Regions from separate parts of the Microlunatus ginsengisoli genome, predicted to be linked through region 1. Evidence: predicted binding sites of a transcription regulator. Region 1 holds the regulator's gene; each other region holds the start of a gene.

What was found. Region 1 encodes LexA, which represses DNA repair genes until DNA is damaged. Its sites were predicted from a motif close to TCGAACANNTGTTCGA; they were not measured.
Region 2: a site for LexA is predicted at 4,428-4,443, ahead of ABD747_RS18970 (HNH endonuclease signature motif containing protein). Genes of this name have one in related genera too.
Region 3: a site for LexA is predicted at 4,941-4,956, ahead of ruvC (crossover junction endodeoxyribonuclease RuvC). Genes of this name have one in related genera too.

The regions. Positions count from the first base shown of each region.
Region 1 is NZ_BAABAB010000007.1:43,427-49,955, forward strand. Features, by position in the region: gene ABD747_RS05320 (serine hydrolase domain-containing protein) at 1-838, opposite strand, end outside; gene lexA (transcriptional repressor LexA) at 960-1,799, shown strand; gene sthA (Si-specific NAD(P)(+) transhydrogenase) at 1,801-3,246, opposite strand; gene ABD747_RS05335 (RCC1 domain-containing protein) at 3,296-4,774, opposite strand; gene ABD747_RS05340 (DUF1697 domain-containing protein) at 4,851-5,375, opposite strand; gene ABD747_RS05345 (GAF domain-containing protein) at 5,431-6,529, shown strand, end outside.
Region 2 is NZ_BAABAB010000028.1:109,843-116,371, reverse strand. Features, by position in the region: gene ABD747_RS18990 (phenylalanine 4-monooxygenase) at 220-1,116, shown strand; gene ABD747_RS18985 (hypothetical protein) at 1,182-2,414, shown strand; gene ABD747_RS18980 (ATP-grasp domain-containing protein) at 2,470-3,684, shown strand; gene ABD747_RS18975 (hypothetical protein) at 3,706-4,311, shown strand; gene ABD747_RS18970 (HNH endonuclease signature motif containing protein) at 4,457-5,983, shown strand; gene ABD747_RS18965 (DMT family transporter) at 6,141-6,529, opposite strand, start outside.
Region 3 is NZ_BAABAB010000003.1:132,284-138,812, reverse strand. Features, by position in the region: gene ABD747_RS01930 (lactate racemase domain-containing protein) at 1-192, shown strand, start outside; gene ABD747_RS01925 (lysophospholipid acyltransferase family protein) at 182-1,036, shown strand; gene ABD747_RS01920 (GNAT family N-acetyltransferase) at 1,048-2,028, shown strand; gene ABD747_RS01915 (YebC/PmpR family DNA-binding transcriptional regulator) at 2,039-2,803, shown strand; gene ABD747_RS01910 (sugar phosphate isomerase/epimerase family protein) at 3,163-3,996, shown strand; gene ABD747_RS01905 (hypothetical protein) at 4,120-4,830, shown strand; gene ruvC (crossover junction endodeoxyribonuclease RuvC) at 4,979-5,608, shown strand; gene ruvA (Holliday junction branch migration protein RuvA) at 5,605-6,225, shown strand; gene ruvB (Holliday junction branch migration DNA helicase RuvB) at 6,422-6,529, shown strand, end outside.

The sequences.
Region 1 (6,529 bases):
TCCCGCTGCCCTCGGAGTCGACGCCGATGTTGGCGTCGAACTCGGCCCCGATCCGGGACCAGACCAGGTCGCTCGCCACCTGGGCGAACCGCATCCCGGTGGCGGCCTCGATCACCCAGCCGAGCACGTCGGTCTCACAGCTGCGGTAGTCGAACGCCTGGCCGTGCGGCCGCGCCTGGCGCAGCGACAGCAAGAAGTCACGAAGGCTGCCCGGGACGTCGGGCGAGAGCCGCGGCGCCCAGCCGAAGGCCTGTTCGAGCACCCGGACCTCCGCCCACGGGTCGAGGTATTCCTCGGAGAACTTGATCCCCGAGCGCATGTCGAGCAGGTTCCGCACGGTAGCGCCGGCGTAGCCGCGGTCGTGGAAGGCGGGAATGTAGTAGGTCACGGGCGCCTCGACGTCGACGACGCCCTGCGCGGCCAGCGCTCCGATCACGGTGCCGACCACCGACTTGGAGACCGACATCAGCAGGTGCAGGGTGCTGGGCTCCATTCCGTTCCGATAGCGCTCGACGAGCACCGCCGGGCCCTGCTGGGGATGGTCGTGGACGACCATCCAGCCGTCGGTGTCGGTGTTGGCGATGACGTAGTCGACGTCGGCGACGCGGCCGTCGTTGCAGAGCACGGCAAGCCGATCGGGGTCGTACGTCCGACTCGGGAGCCGCGGGGCGTGCCCCGCGCCACGCGCGATCGGCACGGTCGGAAAGATCTCCGCCATGTGCTGGAAGGTCCACTCCAGCTGTCCCGCGGTCTGCCAGTTGTCCAGCGTGACGGGGAATGGTGGACGACTTGCTCCCGAACCGATCACCGCGACGTTCCCTTCACAACCTGCCTTCACGAGGCGTCAGGCTACCTGCGGTTCGGCCGCCTGTCCGGCGGCCCGGCCCGAGTGGGACTCGCCCCGACACGCCGTCGAACAGATGTTTGAATCTGTCGGTTCCGGGGTCTATGGTTCGAACATGCCTGATCGCGAGGACGCCACGAGCACCGACACGCCGCCCGTCGGTTACCAGATCACCGACGAGAAGCCCGCACCCGCGCCCGCCCGCCGGCGCGGCCGACCGAAGGCTGCCGACGTTGTCGCCCAGCTCGCCGAGCTGGGCGGTGTGACGTCGCTGCCGGACGGCCCGACCGACGCCTATGGGCTGACGCCGCGACAGCGCCGGATCCTGGAGACGATCAAGGAGACGGTGGAGCGCCGTGGCTATCCGCCGAGCATTAGGGAGATGGGCGACGCGGTCGGCCTGGCCAGCTCCTCCAGCGTGGCGCACCAGCTGAAGATGCTCGAGCAGAAGGGCTTCCTGCGCCGCGATCCCAACCGGCCGCGGGCGCTGGAGGTGTTGCTGCCCGCCGCGGTCGATGCCCCCACGGTCCGCTCCGCGAGCGACGGCGGAGACGAGACCGGCTTCGGCGACAAGGCACCGCAGCCGGTGCTGGTGCCGGTGCTCGGCCGGATCGCGGCCGGTGGTCCGATCCTGGCCGAGGAGCGGGTCGAGGACGTCTTCGCCCTCCCCCATCAGCTGGTCGGCGACGGCACGCTGTTCCTGTTGGAGGTGCGCGGCGAGTCGATGATCGACGCCGCCATCTGCGACGGCGACTGGGTAGTCGTGCGGCAGCAGTCGACCGCGGACAACGGCGACATCGTGGCCGCGCTGCTCGACGACGAGGCGACGGTGAAGACCTTCAAGCGGGCCGACGGTCACGTCTGGCTGCTGCCACACAACCCGGCCTACTCCCCCATCGACGGCGACCACGCCTCCATCCTCGGCAAGGTGGTCGCGGTCCTCAGGAAGGTCTGATTCACAGCGCGCTGGGTTCCGCCGTCGCCATCTGGGTGCGGAAGCGGGCGACGGCGCGCAGCTTGTTGGCCACGTCCAGACCCGCGACCTTGTAGGCCTCGGAAAGCGTCGGGTAGTTGAAGACGGTGTCGACCAGGTAGTCGACGGTGCCGCCGCAGCCCATGATCGCCTGGCCGATGTGGACCAGTTCGGTGGCGTTGGTGCCGAAGACGTGCACGCCTAGGATCTCGCGGGTGTCGGAGTGCACGATCAGCTTCAGCATGCCGTAGGAATCGCCAGTGATCTGGCCGCGGGCCAGCTCGCGGTAGCGGGAGATGCCCACCTCGAACGGGATCGAGTCCGAGGTCAGCTCGGCCTCCGAGCGCCCACAGTACGAGATCTCCGGGATCGTGTAGATGCCGATCGGCTGCAGCCCGCGGAGCTCGTTCGCGGGCTCGCCGAAGGCGTGCGACGCAGCCAGCCGGCCCTGGTCCATCGAGGTCGCGGCCAGCGCGGGGAACCCGATCACGTCGCCCACCGCGTAGATGTGCTCGACCGTGGTGCGGTAGTGCTCGTCGACCGCCAGCCGGCCGCGGTTGTCGGCCGCCAGCCCGCCGAGGTCGAGGTTCAGCCCGCCGGTGTTTCCCTGCCGGCCCGCTGAGTGCATGACGACCTCGGCGGCGACCCGCTTGCCCGACGCGAGGGTGGTGATCGTGCCGCGCGGGCCACTCTCGACCGAGGCGACCGTCTCGCCGAACCGGAACGACATGGAGTGGTCGCGGAGGTGGAACTTCAGCGACTCGATGATCTCGGGATCACAGAAGTCCAGCATCTGGGGACGCTTCTCCACCAGCGTCACGCGGGTGCCGAGGGCGGCGAACATCGAGGCATACTCCACCCCGATGACGCCGGCGCCGACTACCACCATCGAGTCCGGCACCCGCTCCAGACTGAGGATCTGGTCGGAGTCGAGCACCCGGATCCCGTCGAAGTCGACGTTGGCCGGCCGGGCCGGCACCGTCCCGGTGGCGATGATGATCTTGTCGGCCGTGAGCGTCCGGTGGATCGAGGTGCCCTCGACGTCGACCGACAGGGTGTGCGGGTCGATGAAGCTGGCGAAGCCGGGCAGCAGCTCGATGTGGTTGCGCAGCAGCTGGGCGCGCACCACCTCGACCTCGCGGCCCACCACGTGCTGCAGCCGGGCCAGCAGGTCGGAGATGGTGATCTCCTCCTTGACCCGGTAGCTGGCACCGTACAGATCGCGCTGCTGCATGCCGGTCAGGTAGAGGACCGCCTCGCGCAGGGTCTTCGACGGGATCGTGCCGGTGTTCACGCAGACGCCGCCGACCATGGACTTGCTGTCGATCACGCAGACCTTGTAGCCGAGCTTGGCGGCCATGATCGCGGCCTTCTGACCGCCCGGCCCGGATCCGATCACCGCCAGGTCGAAATCGTACGAGTGCTCCATACGCGCAGACTTCCACACCATTGTTACGAGGGCTAGCGTCGGCGAGCGATCATCGCGTCGCGAGATAGATCGACGCCGGGGCGTTGGCGAAGTCGGTGCCGGAGCGCCAGGCCGGCGGCAGGCCCGCCTTGGAGCTCAGGGATGTCTGAGCGCTGGTCTGGGTGGGTCCGCCGGCGCCGTCCGGCAGATCGCGGAAGCGCACCATCCCGGACTTGGCCGGGGTGAGCACGGCGAGCCAGTACGGCTGTCCGGCGACCACCTGGACGGGATCGACGCCGATCGCGTTCCAGTCGCCCGCGGCAGGTGCTGCGGTTCGGCCGGTCGCCAGCAATCTGCCCGGCTTGCGGCCGGCGTCGGCGTAGACGCCCACGATCACCTCCCGCGCCGTGCTGCTCTGGTCGAGATAGAGCCGGACCACCGATGCCGCGCCGCTCGACGCGGCAGTGGAGCGGAACGCCTCGGCCGTCCCCGCGGGGTTCGCGTCGACTCGGGGCTGCACGGCCGACGAGCCCACCAACGCCGGATCGGTGGGTGCGGCTTCGATCGCCAGCCCATGGCCGTCCCCGGCCGAGACGGCGACGAAGTCCGATCCGGCCGGTGGGGTGCCGAAGTCGCCGAATCCGCGATAGATCGCGATCGAGCCGTCGCGGCGCAGGAACACGTCGGAGCCGGTTGCCGACGAGGTCGTGGCGATGTCGGCGGCCCGCGGCGGGCCGGACTCCCCCCAGACACCCCAGCCAACGACCGAGCCGTCGGATTTCACCGCAACGCTGTGGTCCTGTCCCGCCGAGATCGCCACCACGCCGGTCAGGCCGGGCGGCGGGGTCGCCTGCCCGACCACGTCGCTGCCCCATCCCACCACGGTCCCGTCGGCGCGAAGCGCCAGCGCGTGCCGCTCCCCGGCGGCGACGGCGACCACGTCGGTCAGGCCCGCCGGCGGATCCAGTGCGGGACCCAGGTCGCCGTAGCAGCCGAGGTTCGGACCGACCGCGCCCCAGCGCACCACCGTGCGCTCGGTCGTCACCGCGAGCGCATAGCCGCACTCCGATCCGGACACCCCGCGGTAGCCACCCGCAGCGATGGCGATCGCGTGCAGGCCGGCCGGAACATCGACCGCTCCGGTCGTATTCGCACCCCAGGCCGCAACGGTCCCGTCGTCGCGCAGCGCGAGCGCGAAGCCCGCGCCCGTCTCGACGTCGACGACGTGGTCGAGCCCGGCCGGAGGTCGGTCCTCGCCGTGCACTGCACCGCCCCAGCCGACGACGGAGCCGTCGGCTGAGACGGCGAGGTCGTACGGGTTGTCGTAGACGTCGCTGGCCGCGACGTCGACGACGTCGTCCAGGCCGGCCGGCGGGGTCAGGGCCGCGGCGGAGGAACCACCGCCCCAAGCGACGACCGTGCCGTGGACAGCCGGAGAGCCTGTCGCCGGCGGGTCGGCGCTGGCCGGTTCGGCGATCGCCGCCGAGCCGAGCGCAAGCGCGATGATCGCAACCGTCGACGTCCAGGTGTTCCGCCCGTGCCTGCGCATCTCGCTCCCTCGCGTTGCCTTGCGGCGGACACTAGGGGACGCCCGTAGGGCTTGCGCGGTGCGCGAAGAATTCACCTCAACCCATCAGGGCGAGCACCTTCTCGACGGTCCGGACGTTGCGAACCGTCGCGCTCACGCCGACCAGCTTGGCGAACTTTTCCGCGAGTTCCGACGTGCCGAGGCCCTGACCGTAGTGGACGTACACCTCGGTGCCGGCCACCGTGAACGGCTCGTGCTCCTTGGCCAGCGTCGCCAGCCGGTCCGCGGCACCGGCCGGTGCCCGGGCGGCGAGGAAGGCCACGGTGACCTTGCTCGGCTCGCCGTCGGGGTACGGGTTGGCGGCGAGGATCTTCGTCAGCCCGGCCTGCGAGCGGACGCACACGTCGACGCCGAACCCGAACTCGTCCTTGATCGCGGAGGCCAGCTCGCGCTCCAGCGTGGCCGGTTTCTTGGTCGAGCTGAAGACGAGGTTGCCGCTGTTGATGTACGTCGCCACCTCGCTGTAGCCGAGCCCCTCGGCGAGCGCTCGCAGTCGGGCCATCGGGACCTTCTTCGCTCCACCGACGTTGATCCCGCGCAGGAACGCCGCGTACGTCGTCATGGCCTCATCTTCACATCGGCCCGTCCGGCCGGGGCGATGACCTACAGTTGGCGGCATGGGTCACGGCGACGACCTGGCGATGCCGTCAGGCGCTGACGTCACCTCGCTGACCCGATTCCTGCACCAGGCGCATGACCGGTTCGTCGTCACCGGGCAGACCCACCGCGCACTGCGCCGGGTGGTCGCCGAGTCCTGGCAGCGCAGTCTCGCGGCGGGCCTGGACCCGGAGGTCTCCCTGGCCCGGATCGGGCTGGACGACGGCCGGCTGGCCGAGATCCGAGCGGCGCATCCGCTGGCCGCCGCGATGCCGGTGATCCGGCGGCTGCTGGTCGACGGCCTGAGTGACGCCGGGATGCTGGTCGCGGTGAGCGACGCGGCCGGGCAGCTGCTCTGGGTGGAGGGCGATCGGCAGATGCGCACCCGGGCGGAGGGCATGCACTTCGTGCCGGGCGCGGACTGGAGCGAACAGAGCGCCGGGACGAACGCGCCGGGCACCGCGCTCGCCCTCGACACCCCGGTGCAGCTGTTCGGTCCCGAGCATCTGGCTCGCCAGGTCACACCCTGGAGCTGTTCCGCCGCACCGATCCACGACATCGACACCGGCGCGATGCTCGGGGTGCTCGACATCACCGGCGGCAACGACGTCGCCGCGCCGCACACGCTGGCGCTCGTGCGGGCGACGGTGGCGGCGGTAGAGGCCGAGCTGCGGCTGGAGCGGCTCACTCCGAGAGGACCCGAGCTGACCGCCGTGCAGTGGCTGCGGCCACGGCTGGCGGTGCTCGGCGGCCGGTCGGCGACGCTGCGCTTCGGCGCTCAGGCCACCACGTTCAGCCCGCGACACAGCGAGATCCTGGTGCTGCTCGCCGAGTCCTCGGACGGGCTGACCGCGGCCGAGCTCGCGGTGGCGATCAGCGAGACCGAGCAGGCCGGGGTGACTGTGCGCGCCGAACTGTCCAGGCTCCGTGGGCTGCTCGGACCGCTCCGGCTGGACTCGCGGCCGTACCGGCTCGACGGGGACTTCTCCACCGACATCGCCGACGTCCGGGCCGATCTCGCCGGCGGACGGCTCCGGCGGGCGGTGGCGCACTATCGCGGACCGCTGCTGCCGTACTCCGAGGCGCCGGGCGTCGTCGACCTGCGCGAGGAGTTGCACG
Region 2 (6,529 bases), on a different contig from region 1:
CGCCGGTGCGCGCGGGTCCCGGGCCAACCGGAATCCGGACCCGGCGCCGTCGTTCCGGCTGACCGGGCCCGGACCCTCGGCCTACCCTTGGATCGGGGCCCGGCACGCAGGCTCCCGAGCCGCCGGCCAGCAACCCTTGGCTGGCGGGACCACCAGGACGCCGCGCCGCGCACCCGTCGGGCGACATCCGGACACTGGCCCACACCGTCAGGAGGAGAGATGTTCGAAGAGGCACAGCTCTACGCACCCGTCACCCGGTCCGAGACCGGTGAGGCGACGGTCCATCTCGACCACGACCACCCCGGAGCGTCCGACCCTGAATACCGGGCGCGGCGCAATGCGCTGGCGACGCTGGCGATGGAGTGGCAACCGGGCGACCCGATTCCGGTGGCGCCGTACACCGACGCCGAGCACGAGGTCTGGCGGGTGGTCTGCCGGGAACTGCACCGGCTGCACGAGCGGCATGCCAGCGCGCTCTATCTGGACGGCAAGCAGCGGTTGCGGCTGCCGGAGGATCACATCCCGCAGTTGTCCGAGGTGAACCAGCGGCTTCGGCCGCTGACCGGCTTCGGCTATGTCCCGGCCGCCGGACTGGTTCCGCTGCTTCAGTTCTACGGGTCGCTGGCCGACGGAGTCTTCCACTCCACCCAGTACGTCCGGCACCACTCGGTGCCCCTCTACACCCCCGAGCCGGACGTCCTGCACGAGGTAGTCGGGCACGGCAACTGCCTCGCCCACGACCGGTTCGCCCGGGTCTATCGGTCCGCCGGCGAGGCCGCTCGCCGGGTCGAGACCGAGGAGGCGCTGGAGTTCATCTCCAAGGTGTTCTGGTTCTCCCTGGAGTTCGGTGTGCTCCGGGAGAAGGGGGAGGTGCGCAGCTACGGCGCCGGCCTGCTGTCGTCCTACGGCGAGATCCAGCAGGTGGCCGACGCCGACCTGCGACCGCTCGACGTCGCGCGGATGGGTGTGCAGACCTACGACATCACCCACTATCAGCCGATCCTGTTCTGTGCCGAGGGATTCGGTGAGGTGGAGAACGTGGTGGGAGGCTTCTTCGACGAGGTCGACGACGATCTGGTGCAGCGGTTGGCGCACGCGGCGTCGACCCCGGCATAGGTCTCCGCACCGGGGACCGGGCTGGGACCGGCGACAGCGGGCGCCGCGACCGATAGCCTCCGGCTATGGTCGTCGCCGCCTTTGTCGCTCCCTATCTGCTCGAGGCCACCGCACGATTCGTGCTCTGCGCGGCCCGGATCCCCGGCGTACGACTGGGCGTGATCACCACCGAGCCGGTCGATCGGCTGTCGCCCGAGCTACGGGAGGCGCTGGCCGGGCACTGGCGGGTCGAGGACGCCCTCGATCCGCAACAGATCGCCGACGCCGTCCGCGGTCTGGCCGGGCAGCTCGGCGGCCCGGTCGAGCGGCTGATCGGCGCACTCGAGCAGCTGCAGGTGCCACTGGCCGAGGTGCGCGACGCGCTCGGCATTCCGGGGATGACCGCGGAGGTGGCACGAAACGTCCGGGACAAGTCGCGAATGAAGTCGGTGCTGCGAGCCGCCGGCGTGCCGTGTGCCCGCCACCAGCTGGTGTCACGGACCGAGGAAGCCACGAACTTCCTGGCCGAGGTCGGCCTGCCGCTGGTGGCCAAGCCGCCGGACGGTGCCGGTGCCAAGGCGACGTACCGGCTCGACACCGAGGCCGACTTCGCCTCCTGGCTCGGGGCCGCCCGCGCAAACCCGGCAGAGATCTGGCTGCTGGAGGAGTTCCTGACCGGACGCGAGCACACCTTCGACAGCGTGACCGTCGGCGGCGAGACGTTGTGGTCGTCGATCTCGGACTACCAGCCGCCGCCGCTAGAGGTGCTGCGCACGCCCTGGGTGCAGTGGACGGTGCTGCTGCCGCGAGACATCGGCGGTGCCGAGTACGACGCGATCAAGCAGATCGGCCCGGCGGCGCTGCGCGCTCTCGGGGTCGACACGGCCTTCACGCACATGGAGTGGTTCGAGCGGCCTGACGGTTCGGTCGCGGTGTCAGAGGTCGGCGCCCGCCCGCCGGGCGCCCAGCTGGCATCCATGATCGGCTTCAGCCACGGGGTCGACTTCTACACGCTGTGGGCCGAGCTGGTGCTGCTCGACCGGTTCGAGCCGCCGGATCGGATCTTCGCGACCGGCACCGCGTATCTGCGGGGAATGGGCCGTGGCGTGGTCCGGACCGTGCACGGCGTCGACGAGGTGCAACACGACATCGGTGAGCTGGTGGTGGACGCCCGGCTGCCGCGGCCTGGGCAACCCGCGTCGACGTCGTACGAGGGGGAGGGGTTCGTCACCGTCCGGCATACCGACACCGCCGTCGTCCGGCAGGCGCTGGACCGGATCATCACCGGACTCCGGGTCGAGCTCGAGGAGGTCTTGTGACGATGAGCGTCGGTATCCGAAGCGTCTGCGCGAATCGTCGGACCGGGAGGACCTCATGACCAATGTCGTGATGGTGTCGCCGGGCTTTCCGTTGGAGATGGCGTACTTCACCCGGGCGCTGGCGCGCACCGGCGTGTCGGTGATCGGGATCGGCGACCAGCCCGTCGAGGCGCTGCCGGCGGAGGCTCGTGATCATCTGGCGCACTACGAGCACGTCTCACTGGCCGACGAGGGCGCGGTGCTGGCTGCGCTGCACGGGCTGGCTCGGCACGCGAGCATTGATCAAGTCGAGTGCCTGTGGGAGCCGTACATGGTGCTTGCGGCCCGGATCAGAGAGTCCTTCGGCCTGCCCGGGATGACCGTCGAACAGACACTGCCGTTCCGGGACAAGGAGCTTATGAAGCAGGTGCTGGATGCGGCCGGCATCCGTACCCCGCGACATGCCAGCACCTCCACCGTGCAAGGAGTGTGGGAGGCGGCCGAACGGATCGGCTATCCGTTGATCATCAAGCCGATCGCCGGGGCCGGATCCGCCGACACGTTCCGGGTCGATTCGGCGGCCGAGCTGAGCGACGTGCTGCCGATGGTGCGACACGTCGACGTGCTCAGCGTCGAGGAGTTCATCGAGGCCGAGGAGTTCACCTACGACACCGTGTGCGGCGGTGGGGACGTCGTGTTCGAGAACATCTGCTGGTATCGACCCCGGCCCCTGCAGGCGCGCAGCCACGAGTGGATCAGCCCGATGACCGTCGCGCTGCGTGACATCGACAGTGATCGGCTGGCCGAGGGCCGGGCGATGGGACGGGCGGTCCTGCAGGCGTTGGGATTCCAGGCCGGCTTCACCCACATGGAGTGGTATCGCAAGGACGACGGCGAGGTGGTCTTCGGCGAGATCGGCGCGCGGCCCCCGGGCGCGCGGACCGTCGACGTGATGAACTACTCCACCGATGGCGACCTGTTCCGGACCTGGGCGGAGGCGGTCGTCGGCGCGACCCCCGAGCCGCTGGTGAAGGCGTACAACGCCGCGAGCATCTTCAAGCGGGCCGAGGGATCGGGCCACATCACCCGGATCGAGGGCCTGGACGGGCTGTTGGCGCGGTATCGCGACAACGTGTGCGTGCTCGACCTGTTGCCGGTCGGTGCGCACCGCCGCGACTGGCGGGCCACCCTGCTCTCCGACGGAATGATCATCGTCAGACACCCGGAGCTGGACGCGCTGATCGAGCTCGGCGACCGATTCGCCCGCGATCTCCGGATGCACGCCGGCTGAGCAATTGCGGGTCGGACAGCGATGGAATCCGCAGCGGAGCTCGAAATCCTGCCCGTCGGCCCGGATCACCTCAACCTCCTGGGACAGCTGTTCGAGGTCTTCCGATCCACGCGTCACTGTTGGTGCACGGCGTTCTGCTCGACGTCGTGGCAGTTCGCGGCGGGCTGGTACGGCGGCGGCAACCGGCGGAGATTCGAGAGCCTGGCCGTGACCCAGGACCAGCCGATGGGAGTAGTGGCCGTCCACGCCGGTCAGCCGGTCGGCTGGTGCGCCTGCGGGCCGCGGATCCGCTACGTCGCGGCGTTGAGCGGGCGGAGCCGGCTCATCGTCGACCGCCCGCGCGACGAGGACGAGGACACCTGGCTGATCCCCTGCACCATCGTACCCCCGGTCGCGCGCTCGGCCGGGCACCACATGTCGGCGTACGCGGTGCTCCCGATGCTGCGCGGGGCCGTCGAGCTCGCTCGCGACGCGGGAGCCGCGGCGATCGAGGCCTGGCCCTTGGCGAAGGGCGTCAGGAGGCCGTCGGACGCGCATGTGGGTCGTGAGGGGCTGTTCGAGCGCGTCGGCTTTCGGCGGGTGCAGCAGCCCACGCACGATCGCGTGATCATGCGTCTGGAGTGCTGAGCCTGTCGGAGCGTCACTCACGTCCCGACACACACAACCCTCGCCGATCTCCTGATCCAGAACTGTCACCCGTGTCCTGAGACATCACAGAAGTGATCGCGCGGTGGTCTTTGTTTCCGAACGTGTGTTCGACTAGAATGGCTGCATGGGAGTCGGGGGTGGGGTCGTCGATGCTGACGTGGCGTCGCCGCTGCGGCATGCCCTGGACGGGTTCTCGACCGCTCTGGATCATCTGGTGAAGCTGGTCGACGACGGCGCGTTGGTCGATCTCGACCCGGATGAGTTGGTCGGGTTCGCGCAGGAGGTGGAGGCGGTCCGGAACCGGGTCGCGTTGGTCGACCACGCCCTGATCGGGCACGCGGTGGAGGCGGATCTGCCGGCACGGTTGTGTCAGCGCTCGCTGGTGCGGGTGCTGGCCTCGGCATTGCGGATCTCGACTGGGGAGGCGGCCCGGCGGGTCCGGGCGGCCGAGCAGCTCGGGCCGCGGCTGTCGATGACGGGTGAACCACTCGGGCCGCGGCGGCCGGTGCTGGCCGCGGCGCAGCGTACGGGTGGGGTGACGCCGGAGCAGGTCGCGGTGATCGATACCGCGCTCCGCCAGGTCGACGGGGCCGGGTTCGACCCGGCCGACGTGGCCGCGGGTGAGCAGATCCTGGTGTCGGCCGCCGCCGATGTCGGGCCGGAGGATCTGCGCCGGCTGGCGGTCCGGGTGGTGGAGGCGATCGACCCGGACGGCACCGTGCCCAACGACGAGCACCACCAGACCCGGCGGTTCTTCCACCTCCGCGCCGTCAAGGACGGATCGTTCCGCGGCGAGTTCCGGCTCACCCCCGAGGTCGGGCAGAAACTCAAGACCGTCCTCGACTCCCTCGCCACCAGCCAACCGACCAGCATCTGCCTCACCGGCAGCCCAGCCGGCGGGGCCGGGCCGACCGGCGCCGACGGCTCGGCGACGGGCGCGGCGGGAGCCGACGGCTCGTCTGCAGGTGTGCCCGGCGCCGGTGCCGGCGGATTCGGGCAAGTCGACGGCGGGTCGGGGCGGCGTGAGGTGGAGCCGGACCCGCGGACCCGGCCGCAGCGGTTGCACGACGCCCTCGGACAGGTCTGCGATCGGCTGCTCCGATCCGGCACCCTGCCCGACACCGGCGGCATCCCGACCACGGTGCTGATCACCATCGACGCCGACGATCTCGCCACCCGGATCGGAAGCGGCCGGTTCACCGACGGAACCCCCGTCCCCGCCGACCAGGTGATCGAACTCGCCGACCAGGCCGGCATCGCCTGGTGCCTGCGAGGCTCCACCGGCGACATCCTCACCCTCGGCCGGTCCCGCCGGCTCGCCACACCCGCCCAAACCCTCGCCCTCTACGCCCGCGACGCCGGCTGCTCCTTCCCCGGCTGCGATGTCGACCCCCACTGGTGCGAACGGCACCACGTGATCCCCTGGACCGACGGCGGACCGACCGACCTGACCAACCTCACCCTGGTCTGCCGCTACCACCACCACAACTTCCAACGCCGCGGCTGGCACTGCCGGATCACCACCGACGGCCTCCCCGCCTGGACCCCACCAAAATGGATCGACCGTGCCCAACGCCCGATCATCCACCCCCGCATCGCCAGCAAGAACTGGACCACGACACCACCACTCCCCGACACCGAACCTCCCTGACCCCGAACCTCCCTGACCCGGCGCATCGGCGTGCGGTCCGAGCGTGCCGACAAGCCCGCCTCACCGGTCGGCCCCGGGGCAAGGGAGACGTGGATCCGCGGGTGACAGCCGAGGCGGCAGGGACGAAGCCTGCGCCGCCCCCGTCCGATGCGCCGAATCACCGGTTCGGTTCCCGGGCGACCGCCGGTGGGCGAGTCATCGGCGGCCGCACCGCCGGACGGGCGGAGCTGGATCGGGCGAGCCCGACGGTGGCCCAGCCCATCGCCAGCACCGCCACCGCGACCACCACCCAGCCGGCCGGCGACGTGTGCAGGCCCTCGCCGAAGATCAGCACCCCGCAGACGGCGGCGGAGATCGGAGTCATCACGGTGATCGCCGGTTGGGACGCTGACAGCGCCGCCGCCTGGAAGGCGACCTGCTGCAGTGCGACGCTCGCGACGGCCATCAGCAGCAGGGCATACAGCTCCCAGCTCGTCGCCACCGCTCGCAGCTGGACTCCACCGCTCGTGCCGATCGTCAGCACCGACTTCGACAACGCGGCCTGGA
Region 3 (6,529 bases), on a different contig from region 1:
ATCGCCGCCGCCCGCGAACACCTGGGCGACGTCGTCTGGGTCGGGGCGGATCGGGCCAACGCCGAGCGGATGGGCTTCCGGGCGGCGTCCACGCTGGCCGACGCGCTGGAGATCGTCGGGTCCAGCGTCGGGCACGACCCGACCATCACGTTCCTGCACTCCCCGCCGGCGGTGGTCTCCGATGTCCGCTGAGCTGACCCAGCCGGCAGCGGGCGGCTCGCCCGCCGGCCGGGACGGGTCCCGGTTCCGCACCGGGTGGGCCCGGACGCCGGCCGCGAACGCGCTGCGCGAGGTCGTCCAGGTCGCGGGTCTCGGACCGATCGTGCGGCGCGAGGTCCAGTTGGACGTCCACGGCCTGGAGTACGTCCGCGAGCTCCAAGGCCCGGCCCTGTTCGTGGCCAACCACTCCTCGCACCTGGACACCGCGGTGCTGCTGACCACGCTGCCGAAAGAGCGCCGTCGCAAGACCGCGGTAGCGGCGGCCGCGGACTACTTCTTCGACGTCTGGTGGCGGGCCAGCGGCTCCTCGATCGCGTTCAACACGTTCCCGATCGAACGCAAGGGCGGCTCCCTGTCTTCGACCCCGGCCGACCTGCTCGCGGACGGCTGGAGCATCGTCGTCTACCCCGAAGGCACCCGGTCCGTGGACGGCGTGATGGGCCGGTTCCGGATGGGCGGGGCCTGGCTGGCCGTACACAATCAGGTGCCGGTGATCCCGGTCGGGCTGCGCGGGACGTACGCCGCCATGCCGCGCGGCCGCAGCTGGCCGGTCCCCGGGCGGCCGCGGGTGAGCGTCCGGTACGGGCCGCCGATCGTGCCCCGCCCCGACGAGACGCCGCGGGAGATGCAACCCAAGATCGTGAAGGCGGTCCGGGGGCTGGTGGCCGAGGACGAGGCGACCTGGTGGGAGGTCCAGCGGCACGGCGAGGACGCGGTGGCGAAGCCGCCGACCGCGCGCTGGGCGCGGATCTGGCAGCAGGCGGCCCCGCCGGTGGCGGGCGGTCGCAAGCCCGCGCCGCGGATCTGGCGGTCCTGAGCGGGTCGCCGGTGGGGGTCGGGGAGGTGCGGTGGGCGCCGCTGCAGGCGGACGACGCCGTGCGGGTCCGGGCGCTGCTGACCGCCTCGGAGCAGTTCGACCGGGCCGGGCCGCGGATCCTGCACGGCTGGCGACACCAATTGGCCCCGATCGGCGACGAGCAGACCGACACGCTGGCGGCCCGGACCGCCGACGGCAGGCTGGTGGCGCTCGGCTGGGTCTCCGCCCGACCGTATGACGACCCGCCGCGCCGGGTCTTCCTCGCCGGCACGGTGCACCCGGACTACCGTGGCCGCGGGCTGGGCCGGCGGGTGCTGGACTGGCAGCTCGACGCCGCCCGCCGCTGGCAGCGGGAGATCGGCGGCGACCCGATCACCGTCGTCGCCTCGACGGCTCCGCTGCCCGACGTGCACGCGCTGCTGAGCTGCACCGGCTTCGAGCGGGAACGAGTCTTCGCCGAGTTGAGCCTGCCGCTGCCGCGGGACGAAGGGCCCGGACCGAACCCGGCGATCGCCGGAGCGACGCTCGTCGCGTTCAGCGCGGATCGCGCCGAGGAGGTCCGGGTCGTGCTCAACACCGCCTTCGCCGAGCACTGGGGCACCCGGGTGCTGCAGACCGAGCCCTGGCAGGCGGTGCTCGGCAGCGAGACGTTCCGGCCGGCCTGGTCCCGGCTGGCCTTGGACGGCGAGGATCGCGTGGTCGGGTTCGTGCTGAACTCGGCTGCGCCACACCCGACGTACGGCCGGGTCGGCTGGACCGATCAGCTCGGCGTCCTGCCGCGGTGGCGCGGCCGGGGACTCGGTGCGGCGCTGATGCGGGACTCGCTGGACGTGTTCGAGGCCAAGGGTCTCGCCCTGGCGGGGCTGGGGCTGGACACCCAGAACCCGTTCGGCGCGCCCGCCCTCTATGCCTCGCTCGGCTACCGGCCGGGCTTCGATGTGCACCTGTTCACCCGGACCGAGCCCGCTCTGGCGCCGCCCGGGAGTCGGTAGGCTGGCGCGCATGTCGGGACATTCCAAGTGGGCGACCACCAAGCACAAGAAGGCCGTGATCGACGCCCGCCGCGGCAAGCTGTTCGCCAAGCTGATCAAGAACATCGAGGTCGCCGCGCGGGTCGGCGGCGGTGACCCGGCGGGGAACCCGACCCTCTACGACGCGATCCAGAAGGCCAAGAAGACCTCGGTCCCGAACGACAACATCGACCGCGCGGTCAAGCGCGGCTCCGGTGCCGAGGCCGGCGGTGCGGACTACGAGACGCTGATGTACGAGGCGTACGGCCCCGCGGGCATCGCGCTGCTGATCGAGTGCCTGACCGACAACCGGAACCGCTCGGCGTCCGACGTCCGGGTCGCCGTGACCCGCAACGGCGGCACCATGGCCGACGTCGGCTCGACGGCGCGGATGTTCTCGCGCAAGGGCGTGGTCACCGTGGCCAAGGAGCAGGCGGGCCGAACGCTGACCGAGGACGATCTGCTGGAGGCCACCCTGGACGCCGGCCCGGAGGAGGTCAGCGACCTCGGCGACAGCTTCGAGATCGTCTCCGACCCGAACGACACGGTCGCGGTCCGCAAGGCCGTCGAGGCCGCCGGGCTCGACTACGACTCGGCCGAGGTCTCGTTCGTGCCGGACTACACCCAAGACGTCGACGCGCCGACCGCTGAGAAGCTGTTCAAGATCATCGACGCGCTCGAGGACTCCGACGACGTGCAGAACGTGTACGCCAACTTCGACGCCAGCGACGACGTGCTGGAGGCCGTCGGCCGCTGAGTGCCCCTCGGGTCGGCAGGTCTCGGCTCGCCATCGGCTCGGGCCCCTCGCCTCCGCGTTATCGCCTCGGTTCGCATCGACTCCGCGTTATCGCCTCGGTTCGCATCGACTCCGCGTTATCGCCTCGGTTCGCATCGCCTCGGTGCATCTTCGCGCGGGTTCGAGCTTGTTCGCGCGTGAAGCTCGACACGCGAACAAGGGGTAACCCGAGCGAAGTCGGCTGCACGCGCGTCGGCTGCGCGCGGGTCGGGCTGCGCGCGCGTCGGGCCCCGAGCGGCGACTGCCGCGGGGCGGATCTGCTCGGGATCGAGGACCGCCCGGGCGGTCCGATCCGAACTCGACCGGGCAGAATCGACCCGATGACAACGATGAAACCGGTCAAGGCCGTGCACACCTGGTCGCTGTTCCGCACGATGGGTCGGTTCGTGGCGCCCGGATCCATGCCGATGGGCGGCCTGCCCGAGCGCCAGCACCCCGAGGAGGGCGGGCTTCCGCTGCTGGAGCTGCCCGCGGCACTGGCCGAACACGGCTATCGCAGCGCTCAGCTGTGCCACTTCTACCTACCGACGGTCGAGCCCGGCTACCTCGCCGAGTTGCGCGACGCGTTCGACCGGGCCGGCGTCCAGCTGGAGTGCTTCCTGATCGACGAGGGCGATCTCGCCCACCCTGATCCCGCCGTCTCGGCGGCTCAGCAGGACTGGATCGCCGGCTGGCTGGATGTGGCCGCGGCTCTGGGCGCACCACGGGCCCGGGTCGTCGCTGGCAAGCAGCCGCCGTCGCCGGGGGCCCTGGACACGAGCGCCCGGGGACTGAGCCGGCTCGCGGAGCGGCACACCGACGTACGGATCGTGACGGAGAACTGGCACGCCCTGCTGCCCGACGCCGCGTCCGTACTCGGGCTGCTGGACCGGACCGAGGGCCGGATCGGGTTCCTGGTCGACCTCGGCAACTGGTCCGGGCCGACCAAGTACGCGGAGCTGGCCGCGGTCGCCGGTCGGGCGGAGACCTGCCAGGCCAAGTGCCGGACCGAAGCGGACGACCGGCTGGACCTGGCGGACTACCGGTCATCGCTGGAGGTGCTGCGCGACGCGGGCTACGACGGCCCGCTCGCCCTGGTCTACGACGGTCCCGACTCCGACGAGTGGGCCAATCTGGAGGCCGAGTACGCGCTCGTCGACCAGGTCTTCGGCTGATCGTTCGACGGGCCACTCGGGCCGGGTGATGCGCGGACGAGCGCCGACCCGCCAGCGTTGGTCGCGGGCCGGCGCCGCCGGCGACGGAGGGGTACGTCAATGGTCGGTTCGAGACTCGAGCCCGTGCTCGGACGGCGTGTGCTCGGTCGGCGCGCGCTCGGACGGAGCAGCGCGGTCGGCCCGGTGATCGCGGTCGGGCTGCTGTGCGGCCTCGCGCTCGCCGGCTGCGGCGGGGGAGGCCCGGTGCCGACCGCCCGACCGTCGGCGAGCGGTTCCCACACCCTTGTCGTACCGACCCGCAGCCCGGCGATCCCGACGTCCCGCACGCCCGCCGTCCCCACCCGGAGCCCCGAGCCGCCGACGCGCAGCCCGGCGTCGCCGACCCGCTCCCCGGTCGAGCCGACCGGCGAGCCGGATTCCAGCGCGACCAGCTCGCGGCCACCGACGGAGTCGGAGCCCCAGCCGTCGCGGGCGACTACGGCCGCCTCGAAGACGGCGGCGAGTGCGAGTACGGCGAGGTCGGCACCGGCATCCTCGCCCGCGCCGCCGACCCGGTCGACCGCGTCCGAGGCGGCGCCTCAGCCGAGCGCGTCCGAGTCGAGCGAGCTCGCGGGACGCAGCACGGGCTCCGATGCCGCATCGCCCCCCGGCTCGGCGGAGTCGAGCCCGGTGTCGACGGCCACAGCGCCACCGCAGACGGCGACGCCCCCCCCGGCGACCGGTTCCGGCGGTGTGCCGGGCTGGGTCTGGCTGCTGATCGCGGCGCTGCTCGCGATGGCCGGCGTGATCGTCGCCCTGGTCCGCCGCACCCGCTCCGGGCGGCACGCGGGCTGAGCCGCCCCCGATCTCGAGGACGGGCCACGACGTGATGCCGGGAGGGAGGTGGCCCTGCGGTGCCGGGCGCGTGTCGGAGCGGGGCAGTGTCGGTGGGGCGATCTAGGGTTGCGAACATCTGTTCGGTTGATCGATGGAGGGGCCCAGGATGCGTGTGCTCGGCATCGACCCCGGCCTGACCCGGTGCGGGATCGGGGTGGTCGACGGGCGGCCGGGCCGGCCGCCGGACCTCGTCGGGGTCGACGTGATCCGCACGCCAACGGAGCTGGACACTGCGCGGCGGCTGCGGCGGCTCGAGGAGGAGCTCGACGGCTGGCTGGCCGAGCACCGGCCGGACACGGTCGCGGTCGAGCGGGTGTTCGCGCAGCACAACGTCCAGACTGTGATGGGCACCGCGCAGGCGGCCGGCGTGGCAATGCTCGTCGCCGCCCGACGCGGCATCCCGGTGGCGACGCATACCCCGAGCGAGGTCAAGGCCGCGATCACCGGCTCGGGTCGCGCGGACAAGGCGCAGGTGACCGCGATGGTGACCCGCATCCTGCGGCTGGCCGCACCGCCCCGGCCCGCCGACGCCGCGGACGCCTTGGCGCTGGCCATCTGCCAGGTCTGGCGGGGCGGCACCTCGGCCCGCTACGAGTCGGCGGGCGACAGCGCAGCCGAGGCGGCGCGCCGGCAGCGCAGCGCGCTGGCCCGAGCCCGCGCCCAGGCCGGCACCGGCCGGTCCGGCGCCTCCCCAACCGTCCCACCCGTCAACGTACGTCCCAGGAGAGTCTCGTGATCGCGCAGGTCAGCGGCACCGTCATCCAGCTCGGCCCGACCACGGCCGTGATCGAACTCGGCGGCCTCGGGGTGCTCGCCCTGGTCAGCCCGGACACCGCGGCGGACCTGCGGGTGGGTCAGCCGGCCACGCTCGCGACCAGCCTGGTGGTGCGGGAGGACTCGCTCACCCTCTACGGCTTCGCCTCGACCGACGAGCGGGAACTGTTCGAGCTGCTGCAGACCGCTACCGGGGTCGGGCCGAAGCTGGCTCAGGCCGCGCTGGCGGTGCTGAGACCCGACGAACTCCGCCAGGCCATCGCCACCGAGAACCTGCTGACCCTGATGAAGGTGCCCGGCGTCGGCCGCAAGGGGGCCCAGCGGCTGGTGATCGAGCTCAAGGACAAGATCAACGCCGTCGGCGCCGCTGGCCAGGCCGAGCTGCCGGCCACCGCCGCCAAGACAGGCGGTGGGTCGGCCTGGCGCGACCAGGTGAGCCAGGGGTTGCAGGGTCTCGGCTGGTCGGCCAAGGATGCGGACGCGGCGTGCGGCGAGGTCGAGCATCTGGTCCGCGACGACCCGGGTACGTCCGTTGCGAGCCTGATGAAGGCCGCCCTGCAGAGTCTGGCCCGGCCATGAGAAGCCACCCATGCGCGCTGGCCCTTCGACAGGCTCAGGGCACGTGCACTGGACAGGCTCAGGGCGCGTGCACTGGAGAGGCTCAGGGCGCGTGCACTGGAGAGGCTCAGGGCGCGCGCACTGGACAGGCTCAGGGGCACGTGCGCTGGACAGTCTCGGCGCACGTGCGCTCGACAGACTCGGGGCGCGTTCTGAGATGACCGGCGAACCCACGAGCGTCTCGGATCTCATCCGGCCGGACGCGGACCCGAACGAGAGAGCGGCGGAGTCTGCGCTGCGGCCCACCAGCCTGGCCGAGTTCGAG